4 regions of the Psychrobacillus sp. NPDC093180 genome follow, and region 3 is predicted to be linked to each of the others. Evidence: riboswitches for the same ligand, from Rfam matches in the RefSeq annotation. Region 3 holds a riboswitch; each other region holds the start of a gene.
What was found. A riboswitch is a leader RNA that binds a small molecule or an ion and turns the genes downstream of it on or off. The one in region 3 is predicted to bind S-adenosylmethionine.

Region 1 (5,904 bases), on a different contig from region 3:
CCGCTGTCTTTCTTAATCGATCATTTAATTATAAAACATATAGAGAGTCACTTAGGTCAAATGGAACGTCATTTAGAAAAAGTACAATATCAAAATAGTTAATAGTTATTAGAAAGCACAAGAGACGCATATGCGCGCTTTTGTGCTTTTATAGCGAATATGCGATAAAATCGACGAAACAATGATAAAATGGCAGTAATAGTGCTCAGGAGGTTTGTATGATGAACTTTTCTTCTTTGATACATGAGTTTGAACAATCTAATTTTTTTAAGTACATAGGATTTGAATGTGTAAGCGTAGAATATGGGAAAGTAATCATTCAAATCCAAAAAAGACCGGATATTTCTAACTTGAAGGATATGCTGCACGGAGGAGTTATCATGTCCGGTCTAGATATAGTGATGGGTATAACATCTAGAACATTAGGGGTTAAAGCGGCATCGACCATTCAAATGGAAGTGAAGTTTGTAAATAGTGTCTTCGAAGGAACAACTGAAATAATTGGTGAGCTTATACATCGCTCGGACCATACAGCAATTTTAAATGGCAAAGTAATCGACGATCAAGGAAATTTAATAGCCTACAGCACAGCGACATTCAGACTTTACTCTTAAGCAAAACTAACTCTGAAATAATAAGAGTTATTTTCAAGACGGAATGCATACGAACAAAGAACTACAAAAAGAATGGAACGAATACGGAAAAACTATTAGACCAGTGGATGGATAAATTGCAGCCATATGGGGAGAAGGGGTATCATACAAAAAAAGCTTCCGAATAACGGAAGCTTTTTTCAACAATAATATTACCAATCATTTTTCAAAACAATTTTTCCTATTGCCTTACCTGACTCCATATACTCATGGGCTTTGGAGACTTTATCAAATGTAAAAACTTTGGAATCTAATAGCGGACGCAGCTTTCCTTCCTCGACCACCTTAGCAACCTTCTTCAAAATTTCACCATTATGTTTATGCAATTCTTTGTTTAATATTTTCAACAACATAAAAGTAATATGGAGGGAAAGTCCCTTCGAGTGCATAGGGGAGAGGTCATGAGTCGAACGAGCGGCGATGGCTGTTACTGTTCCATGTAGTGCTGCCGCCTCAAAAGAGCGATCAAGGTTTTTACCTCCCACAGTGTCAAAGACGAGGTCAAATCCTTTCCCGTTAGTATATTTTTGTACATAATCGTTAACGCTTTCTTCTCGATAATTTATCGTTACATCTGCACCAAGGCGAGTGCCAATCTCCAGCTTTTCTTTTGAAGAAGCAGCTGTGTAGACTGTTGCTCCTGCCCATTTGGCTAGTTGAATGGCGACGTGCCCGACGCCTCCAGTAGCTCCGTGAATTAGGATGTCTTGCCCAGGTACTAGCTTTGCACGATTAAATAATGCTTCCCAAGCGGTGATGGAAACCAGTGGTAAAGCCGCGGCTTCTTCCATCGTCAAATTTTTCGGCTTATGAGCAAGTAGGTCAACATCTGCCAGCATAAACTCAGCAAGAGCACCACCAGACGTCCCTTTAAATCCACCCGCACATCCAAACACTTCATCGCCAATTTTAAAATCGGTCACTCCTTCACCTACTGCACAGACCAAACCAGCCACATCTCCGTGTAATACTGCTGGAAATGTCGGTGCTACGGCTGGAACTGCACCAGCTCGGACTTTCGTATCAATAGGATTAACACTTGTAGCCTTTACTTGAACAAGTACATGTCCAGGTTGTAGCTCAGGTTTTGAAATCTCCTTATACTGAAATACAGATGGTTCGCCGAAAGCTTGGATAATTTGTGATTTCACACTTGTCACTCCTTATTATTTGTTTTACCTGATAAGAGAGAGGTCAACGTCAAATTCTAAAAAAAGAAAAGTGAAAATTTTTAGTCTTCACCTTCAAAATCAATGATACTTTATATAATTTTAAATTAATAGTTTCGGATACGACCAAAAAACTCCGTCTAGAAGCCCGGAGTTATTTCCCAACAATATAAGTCTTCAAAAGCGCAGCCCTTTCACGCAACCGCACTTTTGCCTCCACCACTTCCGGCGTTTCCGCAGCGACAACATCCGTATTCCAACCGAGTTTACTAGCAAGTATTTTCGCCCGATGTAAATGATAATCACTCGTAATAATTGTTACTGAATCCACCTCTTCTGGTAGTAGCTCCTGCGAAAACTTTAAGTTTTCATAAGTAGAGGTTGACTGTTTTTCCACGATAATTCGCTCTTCGGCTACCCCATTTTCCAAAAGAAAATTTTTCATAACAATCGCTTCCTCGATATCTTCATCGGGACCTTGTCCGCCAGATACAACAAGCTTCACATGGGGATGCTCTATAGCATATGCTAGCGCCGCTTCCAAACGGTAATGAAGTGAAAGGGAAGGGACATTTCCTTTCTTCACTTTTGCGCCAAGCACGATGGCGTATTCATTGGATCCATCTGCTTTTGGCTCTAAACCGTCATCTAGCCATTTATTCGTCACCATCCACATACCAAATCCGCCTGAAACAACTACTAGTAAAGGAATAAGCACGATCCACCTCATTTTTCTCTTCATTGCATTCACACGGACGGCTTCTTTTTCTTCAAGAAGGCGGATATTCTTGGTTCTTCTTTACGGACTAGACGACGAAAATTTTCGATATGTAAAACAACAGCCATGATAAATAAAAAACCAGCTATAGCAATAGGTGCTGCTCCCTCTGCAAACCAAATGGAAGCAACGATAAATACTGCATAAAAGACAAATACACCAATCAATAAAAAATCCGTTAAAAAAGTCGTACCTATTAATAATAAAAGTCCGATAAGTCCAATTGGCCAATAAATAGCAAATAAAATACCAATAATCGAAGCAGTCCCTTTTCCACCTTTAAATCCAGTATAAACCGGGAAATTATGTCCTAAAATAACAGCAGCCCCAGCTAAATAAAGCAATAAATCCTGTTCCACAGCGGAAAAATTACCGTATTGCGATAGGCAAAAGCGAATGCCGATAATAACGAGAACACCTTTTAAAATATCAATTAGAGCAACTAGAATACCATACTTCATCCCTAGGACAATTGCCGCATTGGAAGCGCCAGAGTTTTTAAGCCCTTCTTTCTTTATGTTGACACCACTAATAATTTGCGCAACTTTCGAACCGTGGATTGCTCCGATTAGGTAGCTAATAATTAATATAGTCAAAATCCAAACTGCCATCATATCACCTCCGAGTCTAATAACTACAATACATTAAACGTTCAACTATCAAAGAAGTTTCAGAATTTTTTAGAAAAACACTTGACGAACAGATTCATAGAATCTTATACTTTGTATCAAGATGGAAAACTAAATCAAATACTCTTATCAAGAGTGGCGGAGGGAATAGGCCCTGCGATGCCCGGCAACCACCGAGTTCTAAACTCGGAAAGGTGCTAATTCCTACAAATTCATTTACGTGAATTTGGAAGATAAGAGGAGGAACATGCGAAACTGCACCCCTCTTCTTAATCGAAGTGGGGTTTTTGTTTGTCCTAAAAATCTTTCCCCGTTTCCCAATGCGTCCATCTAAACTATTTTCTAGGAGGAATTCAAAATGACAAATCTTCAAAAAGAAACAGTTCTTTTGCATGGCGGTCAGCAACCAGATCCAGTAACAGGTTCTCGAGCGGTACCTATTCACAAAACGACTTCTTACGTGTTCCGCGATACGGAGCATGCACAAAATCTTTTTGCATTAAAAGAAACGGGTAATATTTACTCTCGTATTATGAATCCGACTGTCGATGTTTTTGAACAACGAGTTGCGCTTCTTGAAGGTGGAACAGCAGCAGTTGCAGTATCTTCGGGTATGGCAGCCATTGCATTCTCGATTTTGAATATTGCGGGAGCAGGGGACGAAATAATTGCAGCAGAAAACTTATACGGCGGTACATTTAATTTATTCGCACATACATTGCCTCGTTACGGCATTACGGTAAAATTCGTGGATGCCAATAATCCGGAAAACTTCCGAGCTGCAGTAACGGATAAAACAAAAGGCTTCTTTGCGGAAACGATTGGAAACCCAAGCTTAAACATACTAGATATAGAAAAAGTGGGAGCTATCGCGAATGAAGTAGGAGTTCCGCTTTTAATAGATAACACATTTGCGACTCCATATGGAACGAACCCGATTAAGCATGGTGCTCATGTTGTAATCCATTCAGCTACGAAATGGATTGGTGGACATGGAACAACGATTGGTGGAATTGTAGTAGACGGAGGAAACTTCGACTGGAATTCTGATAAGTTCCCTGGGTTTACAGAGCCGGACGTAACATATCACGGGTTACGTTATGGGATCGATGTACCGAACGTAGCTTTTGCGATTAAATTACGTGTACAGCTTTTACGTGATTTCGGTCCTTCATTAAGTCCAGAAGCCGCTTTTTCATTTTTACAAGGGTTAGAAACGCTGCATCTTCGAGTGCCTAAACACAACGAAAACGCACAAAAAATTGCAGAGTTCTTAGTGAACCACGAAGGTGTAGAATGGGTGAACTATTTGGGATTGGAAGATCATCCTTCTCATGAACTGGCGAAAAAGTATTTACAAAACGGCTTCGGCTCTATTTTAAACTTTGGTGTAAAAGGTGGAAAAGAAGCAGGGCGACGTATTATTGATAATATTGAAATTTGGTCGCATGTAGCAAATGTTGGAGATGCAAAATCATTAATTATTCACCCAGCATCTACAACACATCAACAGCTAACACCAGAAGATTTAGTGAAAACAGGTGTTACAGAGGATCTAATCCGCTTGTCTGTTGGGTTAGAGGCGGTAGAGGACTTACAAAATGCTTTGGATAAAGTACTTGTGGAAAAAACAAATGTCCTCTCTAGATAGAATTTTGTTGTTAATTGGGCTGAAATAGTCTACAATATGTAAAAAGCTCAATTGTGCAGATTTAGTTGGAGGAGAAAGTATGGCGAAAATAAAAGCAGCAATCTTAGGTTTTGGAACAGTCGGCCAAGGGATCTATCATATTGTCAATGAAAAAAAAGAAGACTTAAAAAAATCGCTAGGATTGGATATTGAAATTAGCGCTATTCTTGTCAATAACTTAGCAAAAGAAAGAATAGCAACCCCTGGTGTGCTAGTGACAGATAACTTCGAGGACATTATTAATATTCCAGGTTTACAAGTAGTTTTTGAAGCGATTGTCAATGAAGAACCAGCGTATAGCTATTTATGTCGAGCAATCGATAAAGGATGTCATGTCATTACAGCAAATAAAGTGATGTTCTCCAAATACAGCATTCCCCTACAAGAGCGTGCCAAATCACGTGGTGTATTTGTCGGGTATGAAGCAACTACAGCTGGTGGAGTTCCTGTTATTAAAACATTGAAAAATTTGCTTCAAGTCAATTCCGTGAAGAAAATTCAAGGGATTTTAAATGGAACGTCGAATTACATCTTAACGCAAATGCGTTTAGATGAATGCCAGTTTGAAGAGGCTTTAAAAGAAGCACAGCTTCTTGGATATGCTGAAGCAGATCCATATAATGACGTCTCTGGTCAAGATGCATTCCGTAAACTAATGATTTTAAGTGCGCTTGCTTTTGGTAAACAGCCAAACTGGAGCGATGTAAAAGTAGTTGGAATTGATGAAATTTCACTAGAGGATGTTAGAAAAGCAAAACTAGAAGGACTTCGTTATCGCCATGTCGCAGAAATCGAACAAGACGAAAATGGAGAGCTATTTGCATCGGTTGGACCGCAACTTGTAGGTCCGGATCATCCTTTATATGCGATAGAGGGAGTAAACAACGCTGTATCATTAGATACAAATTATATCGGCACACTGACATTAGTAGGACCTGGAGCGGGAATGTATCCAACTGCAAGTGTCATGGTAGAAGACTACGCA
Region 2 (5,904 bases), on a different contig from region 3:
GCTTGGTTAGGATCATATTGGGCATTAAAGTTTACTAACTCAAGCTCGATTCCCTTGTCAGCAGCTTTTTCTTTTATATATTCCCACGTTTTTAACTCGGAACTACGAATCCCAACTTTTATCACACTATCTTCTTCCTTATTTCCGCATGCTGCTAATAACAGACTTATTATTAAAACAAATGCTAAACTCCATTTTTTCATAACTATTTACCTTCTCTTCTATATATTTTTCTCCTGCCTTAACGGATAATAATATCCTCATTTCTCCATTTCGAGAAAAACACTGAAAGATAGTTAGAGGATAAACTGCCCGTAAAGGTCCGATTGGTTCGACTAACATTCAAGTAGGAGGAGGCAGGGTCCCCTACTTGAATGAAGTTTTACTTTATCCAACTCGTCTAAGTTTTCGTTCGAATACATTTCCGATACTTTGAATTAATTGAACGATTGCCAATAAAATTATTACAGTTACTAGAATTGTGACATTATCAAACCGCTGATATCCATAAGTTATTGCCACATCTCCTAGTCCACCGCCCCCTACTGCACCGGCCATAGCGGTAGCTCCAATCAAACCTATCGTTGCTGTTGTAACACTAAGTATAAGAGAGGGAAATGCCTCTGGAAGTAAAAACTTCCCTATAATTTGAAATGGAGTGGCACCCATTGCTTTCGCCGCTTCAATAATCCCTTCATCTACTTCCAGTAATGAGTTTTCGATTAATCGCGAAATATAAGGTCCAACATGTAACACAAGTGGTACAATTGCTGCGCTTGTTCCTATGGATGTTCCGACGATCAATCGAGTAAATGGAATAATGGCTACAAGTAAAATAATAAATGGAATAGAGCGGAAAATATTCACTATTGGATTTACAATGGAAAATATAAATTTATTTTCTAAAATATGTCCCTTCCTTGTAACAACTAATGTAACACCTAATATAAATCCTAATATTGCTCCAAAAAATAGTGAAATACTAACCATGTACAACGTTTCCCAAATCGCTTCGATCAAAATTTGTCTGTTTACTTCCATGTCCTTTAACCTCCTTTACATTTACTGTGTCACTTTGAATAAAGTTAATTGTTTTTTGTACTTCTTTCGAATCACCGATTACTTCAACAATCAAATTTCCAAATGGGATACTTTGCAGTTCTGTAATACTGCCAAAAAGAATATTCAAATCTACATTGAATTTTTTAGCAACCTGAGAAATAATTGGTTGACCAGAGCTCACACCTACAAAATCGACTTTTAATATATGACTCCTTCCATTATGAACTTCCATTAAACGATAAACGGATTGTGGTATTTCATCATGTACAACAGAACTTACAAAATTCCGCGCGGTTTCTGTTTGTGGATTTGAAAAGACATCCAGTATATTACCCGATTCAATTACTCGGCCGTTTTCCATCACCGCAATTCGATTACATATTTCTTTTATCACTTCCATTTCATGCGTAATGATGAGTATCGTAATTTTATATTCTTCATTCACTCGTCTTAAAAGCTGCAAAATAGATTTTGTTGTTTGCGGATCCAAGGCGGATGTCGCTTCATCGCAAAGTAATATGGAGGGTTTGGTTACGAGTGCTCGAGCTATCCCAACCCTTTGCTTTTGTCCTCCTGAAAGCTGATCTGGATAACTTTTTATCTTATCCTCTAAGCCAACAAATTGGAGTACTTCCAATACTCTTTGCTCTACTTCTTTTTTCGTATGTTTACTTAATAGAAGAGGCATTGCCACATTCTCATATACTGTTTTCGAATTTAATAGATTAAAATGTTGAAATATCATCCCAATATTTTTCATTTTTCTTTTCTTCTCTCAGTTCTTTTTTAGAAACTTTTTGTAAGTTCTTCCCTTCAATCAAAACTTCTCCTGACGTCGGTGTTTCTAATAGATTTACCGTTCGAATTAATGTGCTCTTACCAGCTCCACTAAATCCAATTACTCCAAATATATCGCCTTTATGAACAGTCAACTCTACATTTTCAAGTGCAGTAATCGTTCGTTTTCCTGAGACGAATGTTTTAGATACTTTGCGAAATTCAATCATTCAGTTTCCTCCTTACATTGAAATGCTATAGTTTGCAATATTACTCGTACGTCTCTACTAATTTCCTTTCTCTTCTCTTCGTTCAAATCAGAAGATAATAGTGTGGGATTATCCGCAAATTCAGAAGACGTTGTTTCTGAATGATGTTAAAATGCTGGTACAACAGCCCCTTCATATTTCTCTAAAATGAATTCTCTTACTTTTTCCGTTGTTAACGCTGCAGCAATTTTTTGTATAGCTTCGTCATTTTGATTGTCCTTTCTAGAAACTAAAATATTCACATATGGAGATTCATTTCCTTCGATGATTAGTGCATCTTCTAATGGTTTGAACCCTCCCTCTAATGCATAGTTTGTATTAATAGCTGCAATGTCAACGTCATCCAACGCTCTTACTAGTAATGGTCCATCAATATCAACAAACTCTAAGTTCTTTTCATTTTTTGTAATATCTTGAACTGTGTACGAACCTTCCACATCCGTAGCAAGCTCAATTATTCCATTTTCCGCAAATAAGAGTAATGCTCTGGAAAAGTTAACCGGGTCGTTTGGTACAGCGACTTTTGCCCCTTCATCTAATTGAGTGATATCATCAATTTTCTTGGAGTAAACACCGAAAGGTTCTATATGAACTCCTTGTACGTTTACAAGATCAATACCACTATCCTTATTGACTTGCTCTAAAAATGGTGTGTGTTGAAAGAAGTTTGCATCTAAGTCACCATCAGCGGTTGATTGGTTCGTTTGTATACCATCTTGTGTGATAATAATATCTAACTCAATTCCCTCTGCTTTTAAATCATCTGAAATATGTTGCAAAATCTCTGCATGAGGAGTTGTTGAAGCACTGATTTTAACCTTTGTTAGTTCTTCATTACTTTTCGTATCACCTTTTACACTAGAAGTAACTTCCTCACTAGAACCACAAGCCGCTAAAAGCAAGACAAACAAAGATAAAATTGACCATGCCATCCATTTTTTCATCCAAACTCTCTCCTTTTCTTTATCTTATTAATTTGATTAAACTTATTAATATACTTGGTATTAAGTCATTAAAAAAACCCCTTTCAGATTATGAGAACTGAAGAGGTACATTAGAAAATCTAACCTCTTCTCATCTTTCGAATTTAATCGGTGGATTTAGCACAGTTTTGCAGTTGCAATCTGTTGCTGAAGCTTCGCAGGGCCATTCCCTCAGCTTCTCTTGATAAGAAGAATTTCATATGAAATTTTATTTAACTATACATAACACAATATTATAAGTCAATACTTTTTATTCAAAAAATAAAATATTAGGAATATTTAATGTTTGTGGAGTGGAATCATAAATATATAGAGACACAGAACAAAAGCACTAAAGCACCTATCTTTGGCGTGCTTTATCAAATGTGAACAATGATTGGAATGACACACATAATAGAGAAAATGCGTCTTAGGGAGATACAGAAATAGCAATTGATTTCCGCTCCAGGCAGATGCGTAGTGGCGGTGAAAGCTCATCGCTAACCCTGGGGAAAGCTTCCGCCCTGAAGCGAAAAACCTACTGGACACTTAACAGCACATTCTTATGACGCATTATCCCTTTATAACATACAAGGTGAAAATCTCCATAACTAATGTTACTAGAAAAATGTTACCCATGTATCTAAATTTTTGTAGTTTCCCAAGTAGTAAAAAAAGTGCAGATACTCACATAATGAGTATCTGCACTATTCACATTTTATGAATTTAACATTAAATCTTCCGGGTTTTCAAGAAGCTCTTTTACCATTTTTAAGAATCCAACTGAGTCTTTTCCATCGATTACACGGTGATCATAAGATAATGCTACATACATCATCGGACGAATTTGCACTTCATCACCAACAGCGATTGGACGCTTTTGAATTGTGTGCATTCCTAGGATACCAACCTGTGTTCCGTTTAGAATCGGTGTAGAAAGTAGTGATCCGAATACGCCACCGTTTGTAATTGTAAATGATCCGCCTGCCATATCAGAAAGCGCTAATTTGTTATCACGAGCCTTTTTAGCAAGTTCTCCAATATTTCCTTCGATTTCAGCAAAGTTTTTACGATCAGCATCACGAACGATCGGCACTACTAAACCGCCTTCTGTTGATACAGCGATCCCGATATCGTAGAAGTTGTTTTTCACAATATCTGTTCCATCAATTTGTGAATTTACATAAGGATATTTCTTAAGAGCAGCAACTACAGCTTTTGTAAAGAATGACATAAATCCAAGACGCACATCGTTTTGCTCAAAGAATTGGTCTTTCTTGCGTGAACGTAAAGCCATTACATTAGTCATATCGATTTCATTGAAAGTTGTAAGCATTGCCGTGTTTTGTTTTACTTCTAGTAAACGAGAAGCAATTGTTTGACGACGACGAGACATTTTCTCGCGAGTAGTACGGCCATCGTCTTCTTTTGGTGCAGTAGCTGCAGGCGCCGGTGCTGCTTTTGGTGCTGGTGCAGAACCATGTGCTGCAACGTCTTGTACACGAACACGTCCCATTGGATCAACTGGTGAAATTTCACTTAAGTTAATACCTTTCTCACGAGCTAGTTTACGAGCTGCTGGGCTTGCAATTGTGCGATCCTGCTCAGATGAAGTTTCTTCTACTACAGGAGCTGCTGCCGCTTGAGGTGCCGCCGCCGGTGTAGCTTCTGCCTCTGGTGCTTTTGGTGCAGCTGCTGCTGCTCCTGAACCTGCTCCAACTACAGCAATTACTTGACCTACTTGAACTGTATCACCTTCAGCAGCAAGTAACTCACTAACAACTCCAGCTTCCTCTGAAATTACTTCGACATTAACTTTATCTGTTTCAAGCTCAACGATGAACTCACCTTTTTCTACTGTATCACCCGGTTGTTTTAACCATTGCGCAATAGTACCTTCTGTAATCGATTCTGCTAATTCTGGAACAATAATTTCTGCCACTTGAATTTCCTCCTCTGACTATCCTAGCTTCTCTTATAAACTTTTTAATGCTTCATCAATGATTCGTGCTTGTTCTACCTTGTAAGTATCTCCATCGCCTTCAGCTGGACTGGAACGATGTACACGACCTACATATGTGATCTCTTTGCCATCCGCAATTTCCAGTAAATATGGAAGTGCGAAATTCCATGAACCCATGTTTTCAGGCTCTTCTTGTGCCCAAGCAAGCTGTTTCACATTCGGATAACGTTCGACAATTGCTTGAATCTTTTCTTTAGGGAATGGGTAAAGCTGTTCTACACGTACAATGTGTAAGTGATCGTAACCTTCTCCATCTTTTACTTTGTCTGCTAAATCGATTGCCAATTTACCACTTGCAAAGATGATTTTCTCTACTGTTTTAGCGTCTTTACCAAGACCTGGTTGTTCCATTACTGTTTCAAATTGACCAGCAGTTAGTTCGGCAACATCTGCCCCAACTAGTGGATGACGTAACAGCGATTTTGGAGACACAATGATTAAAGGACGAATTGCATCCTCTTTTAACATTTTAGCTTGTCTGCGTAAAATATGGAAATAGTTTGCCGCACTTGAAAGATTAGCTACCGTCCAGTTATTTTCAGCAGCTAACTGTAAATAACGTTCTAGACGCGCGCTTGAATGCTCTGCCCCTTGACCCTCAGCAGCATGAGGTAATAACATAACAAGACCTGATTTTAATCCCCATTTGGATCTTGCAGCACTTATAAAGTTATCGAACATAACTTGCGCCATATTCGCAAAATCTCCATATTGAGCTTCCCAAATAGATAAGGAGTTTGGATCCTCTAAATTGTATCCGAATTCATAACCTAGAATAGCAGCTTCTGTTAATGGACTGTTATGAACAACA
Region 3 (5,904 bases):
TAGCCAGCAAATACTGCACCTATGTACGATTCATCTAATGAGTGCACCATTGAAAACGGTTTCACATCACCTGTTATTAATGTCGCTTCTGGATGCAATTCCTCTATTAAAATATTATTCATCTTCGAATGACTATCATTCACTAAAACTTCTTTTACTCCACTTGTTAAAGCTCCATCCACAATCGCATTTGCTTCTTGCGTCATTATACGTCGTGCACGTTCATAATTATGTTTTCCCGAGTCTACAAATGTATGATCTGGTAAGCCTGTAATTCCTTCCATGTCAATTGAAAGAAAAATTTTCATATCCTATTCCCCACCCCTTTACTTTTTGCATACAAATTCCAAATCTAGAATAAGTTCTACTTTATCAAAAAATATAGAATATTACAATATTTTTTGAATTTTGAAATATATTAGATTTTCTACAATATAAAAAGCAAATGCGCTTTAATATAAAGGCATTTGCTCATCTAAACTAAAAGTCTTTCATTCTATTATCTCGGTTGCCCTGGGAAAAATTGTTGTTGACCCATTGGTTGACCGAATTGTTGACCCATTTGTTGGCCCATTGGTTGACCGAATTGTTGGCCAAAAGGCTGTTGGAATCCGCCTTGTTGCATCGGGAAAGCTTGCTGAGGTGGATTAACTACTACATTTCGATTTGTTTCAGTCCAGAAATGTTGTGGGACATTGACGATATGCTCTCTGTTCACATTCACAATCGGGTGAATCACCGGTTGCATTCTTGGTAAAAATGAATCCCGCACTCGATATTGTGGAGGACATACTATCGGCTGAGCAGCTGGTTGTTGCCACGGCGATACTTGCCCGCAACCACATTGGTTACCCCATTGTGGCATTTGTCCGCATGAACTACATGAATGACGATTTTGGTTCATGATTAAATCACCTCCTTCTTGCACTTATAGTAGTAAATGCAAAAGCCCCCCCGATAAACTAGACAAACATCTCAGTTCCATGCAAATAAAAAAACTTCCTTTTTTAAGAAGAGTTTGCACTGTACAGGAAAACGGCGTGTGAGTGAGATGAATGAAGCGTCCGCTGGGTGAGCGATGCGAGGAATCATTTGCCTACTAAGGAATAAAGGCTAAAGCGCCACTGTTTAATATTGAATGTTAGGAGATATTTGCAACTGATAAATACCAGTAAATGGTGGAACATGACGAAATGTGGTGCGAACGCGACAAAGCTAACAAAGCAGATGCTTTTTGGAAAGAAACCCTGAATAATGCACCATTATTATTAGCATCTCCCTCCAAGTAAACTTGCTTTATGAAAATTGGTTGCTCTCAGGAGTAATTTGGTTGCTTTCAGACTGAAACTTGTTGCTCTCAGACTGGAACTTGTTGCTTTCGACAGTTGTTCGGTTGCCCTTAGCCATTTATTAGGAATACCCATTCTGCAGCTAAATCCAAGCGATCACTTCATTCAACTCACTACCCAGAAGAGAGCAACCTGTACGATGAGATGACTGTAGCTGTGGTCTTTAAATTGCACTTAATATAGAAAAAAAGAACGTCTCCGAAGAATACGCTCTTTTCGATACTTCCCATATTTATGTGTGTGGTGTTTGTCATGCCATTTGTAACTTTCTTTCCCAACAATCAAATGGGACCTTCAGGAAAGAAAGCATTTTATATTTACTCGTTTTAGCCTATACAAATGGGTAATTGGCGTACGACGAGGTATTACCTTTTGTTATTTCCAGATTTCTTTTGAGATGTCCACGATGTATTTTAGTTTCTCCCACTGTTGCTCTTCAGTAAGTTTGTTGCCATGATGGGTAGAAGCAAAGCCACATTGGGGGCTAATACTTAGTTGATCGAGTGGTACATATTCAGATGCTTCTTTTACACGTGCGATAATATTTTCTTTGTTTTCTAGTTCTCCATTTTTAGAAGTGAATACACCTAATACTACCTTTGCCCCGCCGTTTGGAATATGTGCAAGTGGCTTGAAATCGCCTGAACGATCGTCATCATATTCTAAGAAAAATCCATCTACTTTTTCTTTAGCGAAAAAGGTTGGAGCGATTAGTGCGTAACTTCCTCCGAATGCCCAAGTTGATTGGTAATTTCCACGGCATAAATGAGTCGTCACCACTAAATCTTCCGGCTTATTTTCCAATACACCATTCATGACACGTAGTGCAAGGTCAATTAAAAACGCTCTTTCCTCTTCCTTATAAGGAATATCTGGTGAAGAAAGTCCAGCAATGTACACATCATCTATTTGTAAATATCTTACTCCCGCTTGATAAAATGCTTGAATTGCACCCTGGTATGCTTTAATAATGTCTTTTGCAAAGTCCTCTACATCTGGATAAATATTTTCGTCTCTTATACCAGGATGGAATAGCTGATTTGGACTTGGAATTGTTTGTTTTGCAACTGCACGTCCGTCTACAATTTTGTGGAACTCGATAAAGTCTTGGATAAATGGATGATCTGGGTTAAAAGAAATCTTACCAATGTTTCGAACCTCGTATTTGTCTGTTTCTAATCCTTCGAATTGATATCCCTTTTCAGGAACATATCCTTCAAATCCATTTAGATGTTCTAAAAAGTCTAGATGCCACCAGTCACGTCTAAATTCCCCGTCCGTCACAAGCTCTAAACCAACTTCAAGTTGTTTGTCTACAATACGTTTAATTTCTTTAGTTTCTATTTCTTTTAGCTGCTCTCTCGTGATAGTTCCGGCCTTAAAGTCTTTTCTTGCTTGTAGTAAGTTTTCTGGTCTTAATAAACTCCCAACATGATCTGCTCTGAATGGTGCTGCAATAGCTGTTTTTGTTGTCATAATGATTTCTTCCTCCTTAAATTTGAATTGGAAATCAAATAAAACCCCTTCTTAAAAACAAGAAGAGGTTTACACGTTATAGTAATGATTCTCTTCTTATCTTCAAGCACGAAACGCTTCTGGAATTAGCACAGTACTAAAAGCCTGTTGCTGAGGTATCGTAGGGCCAGTCCCTCCACCTCTCTTGATAAGAAAGTTGTTCTATTTGATTGCTTACTAGATTACAGACTTTTAACTATTCTGTCAATACTGAATTTTAAATAATTCAACACCTCTCTTATAATTGTTTGAAATCTTTAAATTTTGGGTACAACTCTGAAGAAACGGAACCCTTGATATCATTTGATTTCACCTTATTTTATTAGTATAGTTAGACATTTAAAATTATCCATTCTACGAGGGGGAAGTATGAAGAAACTATCTATTACATTTTATATCACTATGGGCTTAGTCATATTAGCCGCAGGGTATGGAGCTCTCCAGCCCGAAAGTTTTGAAACAATTACTACAACTATTAAAAGCTTTGTTGCATCCTCGTTTGGTTGGTACTACATGCTACTAATGACGTTTATGCTAGCACTAAGTATATTTTTTATCTTTAGTCCATACGGAAAAATCCGCTTGGGAAAAGATACAGATCGCCCACAGTTTTCAACGGTGACATGGATTTCTATGTTGTTTTCTGCTGGTATGGGAATTGGGCTTGTTTTTTATGGCGCTGCTGAACCTTTGTCGCATTATGCTATCAATCCAGCAACTGCAGAACCAAATACAGCTGCGGCCTTTAAGGAAGCTCTCCGTCAGTCCTTTTTTCACTGGGGATTTCACGTGTGGGCTATGTACGGGGTTGTTGGATTATCCCTTGCCTTCTTCCAGTTCCGTAAAGATGAACCAGGGTTAATATCAGCAACATTGAAACCGATTTTCGGTAAAAAGATGGAAGGACCATTTGGTATCCTGATAGATGTTCTTGCTATTTTTGCTACTGCGTTTGGTGTAGCTACTTCACTTGGATTTGGTGCCGTTCAAATTAATGCAGGTTTGAACTATCTTTTCGGCATGTCAATTGGAATCGTTTCTCAGATAATTATTGTTGCTATCGTAACGGTTCTGTTTATTGCTTCCGCATGGTCCGGTTTAAGTAAAGGAATTAAATATTTATCGAATACTAACTTAGTATTAGCGCTTGCAATACTTGTTTTTGTTGTCCTTCTCGGTCCAACATTACTCATTTTTGATATGCTCACGGACTCTTTTGGAGGGTATTTAGCCAACATCGTTCAAATGAGTTTACGTACAGCACCACTCAGTCTAACTGATCGCGAGTGGCTGGAAGATTGGACAATCTTTTACTGGGCCTGGTGGATTTCATGGGCTCCATTTGTAAGTATGTTTATAGCTCGTGTATCAAAAGGGAGAACGATTAAAGAGTTTGTTACTGCCGTATTGGTTGCGCCAACGATACTTGGAGCAATTTGGTTTTCCGCTTTCGGTTCAACTGCCATTGATATGCAAAAAAGAGGCGTCGCTGATTTAGCGAAAGCGTCTACTGAGTTGACTATATTTGAAATGTTCCATGCAATGCCCTTGGCGACAATTGTATCGATTTTTGCCGTGGTACTTATTGCATGCTTTTTCATCACATCGGCCGATTCTGCCACCTTTGTTCTCGGTATGCTCTCAACAAATGGCTCATTGACTCCGCCAAATAAAGTAAAACTTATTTGGGGAATTACCTTGTCAGTCATCGCAACCATTTTGTTAGCCGTTAACGGACTCGATGCATTGCAGAATACCATCATTATTGCAGCTTTACCTTTTTCTTTTGTGATGCTTTTCATGATCGCCTCTTTAATAATGGGATTAAGAAAAGAAGTGAGGCAAACAAAAACCAAAAAGTAAAAAAAGTAAAATGCCAAGGACTAACCATATTCCCTTGGCATTTTACTTTTGTATACGAATAATTACGGAATGATTTTGAATACATAGAGTGAATTATGAGATAATAGAGACTGCAAGGGGGTTTTAGTATGATCCGAACAATTGGAAGAACTACCAACCAAGAAATAATCAGCGATTTTCAGCTGGAGGATATAAAAGAGAAAATGTTCGAATGGTATTGGGTTGATATTGGTGAACCTACAAAAGAAGAGGAAATATTACTTAGCTCCTTCTTTCATTTTCATCCACTTGCAATTGAAGACTGTTTGTTTAGACTTCAACGGCCAAAAGTGGATCATTATGATGGCCATTCTTTTTTTGTGTTGCATACATTTAACGAAGAAACACTGGAAGCAGAGGAACTAAATTTGTTTGTTGGAGAAAACTTTATAGTTACTTTCCATTTTCTTCCTATGCATGAATTAGATCAAGCACGCGAACGTATTGTGGAAAATTCAAAATGGTGGAACCGCGGAGCGATGCATGCAACTTATCATATTGTTGATAAAGTGGTGGATGCATATTTTCCGATTGTCTATAAAATTGAAGATTATTTAAACGATATAGAAGATAAGCTATCCTCCGATGTATACCATTTATCCTTAGATCAAGTGTTTGACCTACGAAGTGATTTATTGAGATTGCGACGAACAATTCTTCCAATGCGAGATTTAATCTACAGAGTGTTGAATTCTGAACGTGTCAATCTGCAACAAACTGAAAAAGCCTACTTTGGGGACATTTACGATCACCTATTAAAGCTTGCCGATATGGTGGAATCGAACAGAGAGCTAACAGCTGATATTCGAGATAGTCAAATGTCCATCAACTCGAGTCAGATGAATCGAATTATGATGATTTTAACGACTGTTTCCACCGTTTTCATCCCTTTAACATTTATCGCTGGAGTATACGGAATGAATTTCACGAATATGCCAGAACTTGAATGGCGTTATAGCTATTTTATTGTGCTTGGTATTATGTTAATTATTGCAGTATCGATGCTTGCTTGGTTTAAATACAGAGGCTGGTTTAACTTATTCAAAAACTAACTTAATGAGGTGAAATGTTGATAGAAATAGAAGGAACATTTAATCGTGCACTTGTTTTTACGAATACAATTGAGGAGACGGCAAAG
Region 4 (5,904 bases), on a different contig from region 3:
TTTAGTAATTACAAACTTTGGTCTAAATACTATTTTGACGATGGCGTCTCCAATCTTACTCTTGCTCTATCCATTAGCGATTGCTTTAATTGCTCTAATATTTATGAACAACTTCTTTAATGGTCATCAATCGGTTTATGTCGGTACGATTATTGGTGTTGGGATTGTTGCCATCCTTGATGCTTTAAAAGAAGCAAATATTGCTACACAAGCGATCAATAACGTCTTCGGATTTATCCCATTATTTGAACAAGGTGCCGGATGGATAATTACAGGTATTATCGGTTCTATTATAGGTTTGCTTGTAGCGAAATCGAAGAAAGAGCCAGCTACAATAATTAATATTGCTGGTGAAAAAGTTAATTAGTATTAATAGACTGAGACAGGAATATCTTCAAGGGGAGCAACGGCAATCAGCAAATTTGATAGCTGCCTAATAATAATTGTTAATCTCCTTTTGGAAACAAGCCATTTTTTGAAGATAATCTTATATAAAATACCTTAAAAGAAGCAACTTCTTTCTAATATGTTTTTTAGAAAGAAGTTGCTTATTAGTTAAACTATAAGTTTTTCAATATATAACCCAGAAAAATCGAATATATTTTTTTAGTGGTTTTCAGTTTAAGCAACAATACTACTCATGATTTCTTGATTGGTTATTTCCAAGTATCCTCGGCGATTTTCACGACATGGCGAATTTTTTCCCATTGTTCTTCTTCGGTTAAAATATTTCCTTCTTCTGTGGAAGAGAAGCCACATTGTGGACTTAAGCAAAGTTGCTCAAGTGGTGCATGTTTAGTAGCTTCTTCAATTCTTGCTTTTACTTCATCCGCATTTTCAAGTGCTCCATGCTTAGAAGTGATTAGCCCTAATACGATATATAGATCAGGACGGCTGATATGACGAAGCGGTTCAAAATCACCAGATCGTTCATCATCAAACTCCAGGAATAAACCATCTACATCTAATCCGTTAAAAATAGTTTCCGATACAAGTTCATAACTACCGCTTGTAATATATGTCGAACGGAAATTCCCACGACAAATATGCATTGTGACAAGCATATCATCCGGTCTTTTCGCGATCGATTCATTAATCGCACGTGCGGAAAGTTTTAGTGCTTCCTCTACGCTATATTTTCTATCTTTAAGTCCGGCAATGCCTTCCTCTGAAAAAGAAGTCGCCCATGAAGTATCATCGATTTGTAAATAACGACAGCCTTCATCATATAAAGCTTGAATAAATCCTTGATAAGCTGTGATTAGATCATTGAATAGTTCTTCATCACTGTTATAAACTCCCACTTCAATTTTGGCTCTGTAGTACAGCATATTTGGACTTGGGATTGTAAATTTAGCAACAGCATCGCCAGCCACACTTTGCAAAAACTTAAAGTGATCAATCATATAATGCGTGCTAAATCCGATTTTTCCAGTTACTTTAATGCCATGTGCTTGTGTTTTTACGCCTTTAAATGATAGACCTTCCTCTGGTTCATAAAATTCGACTCCGTCTAGGCCGCCTAGAAAGTCAAAATGCCACCATTTACGACGGAATTCGCCGTCAGTTACAGATTGTAGACCTGCTTCTTTTTGTTTGGCAACGAGTTTCGTAATTTCTTCGTCTTCAATTTGTCTTAACTGATCTGCAGTGATTTCATTATTTTCAAATTGTGCACGTGCCTCTTTTAGTCGTGCTGGTCGTAAAAAGCTTCCTACGTGATCTGCGCGAAATGGTGCTTTTTGAACTAATTGTTTTGTCATGTTAAATTCCTACTTTCTGTTTGATATTAGATGCGATTATTAGTGCTTGGTCGAAGTCTGCGATAAGATCGTCTACATGCTCCAGACCAACAGAGAACCTTAGAAGGCCATCTGAAATTCCTCGTTTTTCTCGTTCTTCTTTCGGTATTGCAGCATGGGACATGGTAGCAGGATAAGAAAGAATCGATTCGACGCCACCTAAACTTACTGCAAAAACTGGAATTTGAAGATTTTCTACAAAAGCTTTTGCCGTTTCTCTGTCAGGAAGACAGAAAGATAAAACGGCCCCTGGACTTTTTGCTTGTCTTGCATGAATCTCATATCCTGGATGCGTGGATAAGCCCGGGTATAACACTTCCTTTACTAAAGGATGACTATTTAAATAATTTGCAAGCTTTTTTGTAGATTCCGTGGATTGAGACAAACGAGCACCCATTGTTTTGATTCCTTGAATTAAGGAAAAAGAATCTTGTGCACCAAGAATAGCGCCAAAAGAGTTTTGGATAAATCCTAATTTCCTTCCAAGTTCTTCGTCCTTCGTAACAGCAAGCCCAGCTATGATATCACTGTGGCCAGACAAAAATTTCGTAGCACTATGTAACACGATGTCCACACCTAGATCAAGCGGGCGTTGATAAAGGGGAGTCATAAAAGTATTATCAAGAAAAGTCAAACAATCATTAGCTTTTGCCAGTGCAACAATTGCCTCGATATCCGTTATTCCTAATCTTGGGTTTGCAGGTGTTTCGATATAAAGTACTCTTGTATTTGGACGTATCGCTTTTTCAACTTCTTCAGCCTTCGTAAAGTCTACAAATGTATGGTCGATTCCGAATCTCGGTAAAACTTCCGTTACGAAACGATAGGTTCCGCCATATACTTCTTCCGTTACAACAAGATGGTCCCCTGAGGATAGCAGCATTAAAGCTGAGGAAATTGCCGCTATGCCGGAAGCAAAAGCAAAACCTCTTGTGCCGCCCTCTAATTCAGCTATCGTTTTTTCTAGCGCGTCTCTTGTCGGGTTGCCAGATCTACTATAGTCGTATGGTCCAAAGCTATCAAAGCTTTCTTGATGGAAAGTAGAGGATGCATAGATGGGTACATTGACTGCCCCAGTTTTTTGCTCGTAATTCCCACGAGTGGAAGCGGTAATTAAGCTAGTTTCTAAACTTTCTTTCACGTTACTCATGAATGAATCACATCCCGTTCTAATTTTGCAAAAACCTGTTTCAAATCTGCGATTAAGTCTTCCGCCTCCTCAACGCCAACAGAGAAGCGTAACAAACTATTATCGACACCTCGAGCAATTCGCTCTTCCTCTGGAATATCCGCATGGGTTTGGGTAGTAGGATAGGTGATAAAGCTTTCGACACCGCCTAAACTTTCTGCAAAAACGATCAATTGAAGGTTTTCTAAGAAAGGTCCAACCCATTCACTTTTTTGTAAGCGGAAAGAGAGCATACCTCCAACTCCAGGATATAGCACGTCTTTAACAACACTTTCATTTTGTAAAAACGCCACGATTTTTTTTGCATTCGCATCATGTTGGTTCATGCGTAAGTGTAATGTTTTCAATCCTCGTATCAATAACCAACTATCGAAAGGGGAAAGTACGGCTCCTGAAGCGTTATGATTCTCCACTAATTTTTTGCTTAGTGCTTCCCCTTTAGAGACAACGAGCCCAGCAAGGACATCATTATGTCCACCGATATATTTCGTTCCGCTGTGCATAACAATATCTGCACCTAGCTCAATCGGACGCTGTAAATAAGGAGTTAAGAACGTGTTATCCACAATAAGTAGTAATTGATATTTTTTTGCTAAAACACTGTATTGTGCTATATCAAATTCTTGCATGAGTGGATTTGTTGGTGTTTCGATAAACAGTGCCTTTGTGTTTTCCGTGATTAATGCTTCTACTTCCTCGATGGATTCAAATTTAGCGTAGGAAGTACGAATGTTGTAGGAATCCGCGTATTGATTGAATAAACGATATGTTCCACCGTAAAGATCTTGCGGTGCAATGATTTCATCACCGGAACGGAAAAGTGACAAGATTAATTGGATAGCTGCCATACCGGAGCTACAGGCAAAACCTGCATCGCCGCCTTCTAACTTCGCAATTCCTTCTTCTAAAATCGTACGAGTTGGATTTTTTGTACGCGTGTAGTCGTAACCAGTGGATTTCCCAACTCCTGCGTGTATATAAGCTGTTGATAAATGAATAGGTGGGTTAACGGCCCCGGTTCGTGGATCACTATGATTTCCTAGTTGTACTAATTCGGTTTCTAAACCTTTTTTTGTCATTAATAATCATCCTCTACAAATAAAGTAAAATAAAAAGAGGATTCCCTATAAGAAGAGAATCCTCAAAAAAATTGAAGTTAGTCTTCTTATCTTCTAGGCGATCGCCGCCTATTGGAGTTAGCACCATACCTAAACTTGGCTGGTTGCTGAGACATCTTCGGGCCAATCCCTCCGTCTCTCTGGATAAGAAATAAAATATGAAATTTTCTAAAATCTTTATGTAGGTAATGGTATCATGAAGAAGAAATAAAAACAAGAAGCATTTTAAAATGGTAAATCTTCAGTTGAAAAATTAACTGAAAAAATATATAATCCTATTTGTTTAGTAAGAATTAAAAAGAATGGGGGAAGGAACATGAAATCATCTACGTTAGAAAATGAAATACAATCTATTTTTTCCGAAATAGATAGTAACTTCGAAGAAATTGTCAGTTGGAGAAGATATTTGCACCAGCATCCGGAGTTATCTTTTGAGGAAACGGAGACTGCCAAGTATATTGCACAGAAACTAGAAGACTTCGGATTAGAAGTGAAAAAGAATATTGGTGGGAATGGCCTTGTAGGAATTTTAACGGGGGCACAGCCAGGGAAAACAATTGCTCTAAGAGCAGACTTTGATGCCTTGCCAATTGTAGATGAGAAAGATGTACCTTATAAATCATTGAACCCTGGTGTTATGCATGCATGTGGCCATGATGGACATACGACTGCGTTATTGGGTACTGCACAAGTATTAAGCAAACACCTAGATAAAGTGAAGGGGAAAGTTATTTTCATATTCCAACCAGCGGAAGAAAAGCCACCAGGCGGTGCGAAGTTCATGATTGAAGAAAACGTGCTTGATGGTGTCGATTATGTATTTGCTGCTCATCTCGATTCAAAAGTACCGGTTGGTAAAGTAGCAGTAGGAGAAGGCTACAAAATGGCAGCTGTTGATAAGTTTGAAATCAAAATTCAAGGACTTGGTGGACATGGAGCAAGACCTCAGGATTCCGTTGATTCAATCGTCATTGGTAGTGAAATCGTTAATTCCCTACAAAAAATTGTAAGTCGCAGAATAAACCCTTTAGAATCTGCAGTAGTCACAATTGGTGTTTTCCATGCAGGCAGTGCTTTTAATATTATTGCAGATACGGCTAAGCTGGAAGGGACTGTCCGAACGTTTAGTGAATCTGTAAGAAAACAAGTAAGAGAGGAAATCTATTCCATTGTAAAAGGAATAACAGAAGGATTTCATGCGAGTGCCGAAATCGATTATCTTCATGGTTATCCAGCATTATACAATCATCCGAAAGAAAGTGATTTAGTTCACCAGCTTTTGTCGGATGTATTCGGTGAGGAACAGGTGATAGATATTGAAACATCTATGGGAGCAGAGGATTTCTCTTATTTCTTATTAGAAAAGCCGGGAACATATTTCAAAGTAGGCTCTAACAATGAAGATGAAAACACACATTATCCACACCATCATCCAAAGTTCGACTTTGACGAGCGTGCTTTATTGAACATCCAAAAGTCATTCGTGCAAATCGTTGTACATTATTTATTTTAATAATAAAGGCATGTGCGGTAATTTCTCCGTACATGCCTTTGTTTATATCAAATAACTCAGCTACTGCAACATCGGAAGAAAGAATGCAATTGCTCCAAGTACAATGGAAGACCAAGCTAGGAATTTTTGAGGGAATGTTAAGCCGAGTAAGCCTAATACTACTGCAGCACCGCCAAACCATAATGGATAATAGAAGAATCCAACCACTGCTAGCACGATTCCTATCCACCCGATCCAACTACCTAAAGAAGCTTTCATCACAATCACCTCCTCATTCAATTC

Region 1: linked by a shared signal. The riboswitch ahead of ACIP9W_RS14735 (O-acetylhomoserine aminocarboxypropyltransferase/cysteine synthase family protein) and the one ahead of ACIP9W_RS16940 (5-methyltetrahydropteroyltriglutamate--homocysteine S-methyltransferase) in region 3 are both predicted to bind S-adenosylmethionine.
Region 2: linked by a shared signal. The riboswitch ahead of ACIP9W_RS07935 (MetQ/NlpA family ABC transporter substrate-binding protein) and the one ahead of ACIP9W_RS16940 (5-methyltetrahydropteroyltriglutamate--homocysteine S-methyltransferase) in region 3 are both predicted to bind S-adenosylmethionine.
Region 4: linked by a shared signal. The riboswitch ahead of ACIP9W_RS06140 (methionine biosynthesis PLP-dependent protein) and the one ahead of ACIP9W_RS16940 (5-methyltetrahydropteroyltriglutamate--homocysteine S-methyltransferase) in region 3 are both predicted to bind S-adenosylmethionine.

The regions. Positions count from the first base shown of each region.
Region 1 is NZ_JBIVOJ010000009.1:115,407-121,310, reverse strand. Features, by position in the region: gene ACIP9W_RS14760 (DinB family protein) at 1-102, shown strand, start outside; gene ACIP9W_RS14755 (PaaI family thioesterase) at 219-614, shown strand; gene ACIP9W_RS14750 (zinc-dependent alcohol dehydrogenase family protein) at 806-1,804, opposite strand; gene ACIP9W_RS14745 (YdcF family protein) at 1,977-2,564, opposite strand; gene ACIP9W_RS14740 (glycerol-3-phosphate acyltransferase) at 2,570-3,214, opposite strand; SAM riboswitch class I at 3,353-3,469, shown strand; gene ACIP9W_RS14735 (O-acetylhomoserine aminocarboxypropyltransferase/cysteine synthase family protein) at 3,588-4,880, shown strand; gene ACIP9W_RS14730 (homoserine dehydrogenase) at 4,960-5,904, shown strand, end outside.
Region 2 is NZ_JBIVOJ010000004.1:164,889-170,792, reverse strand. Features, by position in the region: gene ACIP9W_RS07950 (MetQ/NlpA family ABC transporter substrate-binding protein) at 1-203, opposite strand, end outside; gene ACIP9W_RS07945 (methionine ABC transporter permease) at 388-1,041, opposite strand; partial or broken gene ACIP9W_RS07940 (methionine ABC transporter ATP-binding protein) at 983-2,069, opposite strand; gene ACIP9W_RS07935 (MetQ/NlpA family ABC transporter substrate-binding protein) at 2,216-3,052, opposite strand; SAM riboswitch class I at 3,180-3,282, opposite strand; gene odhB (2-oxoglutarate dehydrogenase complex dihydrolipoyllysine-residue succinyltransferase) at 3,789-5,012, opposite strand; gene ACIP9W_RS07925 (2-oxoglutarate dehydrogenase E1 component) at 5,046-5,904, opposite strand, start outside.
Region 3 is NZ_JBIVOJ010000011.1:111,691-117,594, forward strand. Features, by position in the region: gene ACIP9W_RS16930 (M55 family metallopeptidase) at 1-308, opposite strand, end outside; gene ACIP9W_RS16935 (hypothetical protein) at 500-904, opposite strand; gene ACIP9W_RS16940 (5-methyltetrahydropteroyltriglutamate--homocysteine S-methyltransferase) at 1,725-2,825, opposite strand; SAM riboswitch class I at 2,919-3,019, opposite strand; gene ACIP9W_RS16945 (BCCT family transporter) at 3,234-4,727, shown strand; gene corA (magnesium/cobalt transporter CorA) at 4,856-5,818, shown strand; gene ACIP9W_RS16955 (RtcB family protein) at 5,836-5,904, shown strand, end outside.
Region 4 is NZ_JBIVOJ010000003.1:131,000-136,903, forward strand. Features, by position in the region: gene brnQ (branched-chain amino acid transport system II carrier protein) at 1-367, shown strand, start outside; gene ACIP9W_RS06130 (5-methyltetrahydropteroyltriglutamate--homocysteine S-methyltransferase) at 657-1,763, opposite strand; gene metC (cystathionine beta-lyase) at 1,765-2,952, opposite strand; gene ACIP9W_RS06140 (methionine biosynthesis PLP-dependent protein) at 2,949-4,070, opposite strand; SAM riboswitch class I at 4,154-4,260, opposite strand; gene ACIP9W_RS06145 (M20 metallopeptidase family protein) at 4,426-5,622, shown strand; gene ACIP9W_RS06150 (C4-dicarboxylate ABC transporter) at 5,683-5,880, opposite strand.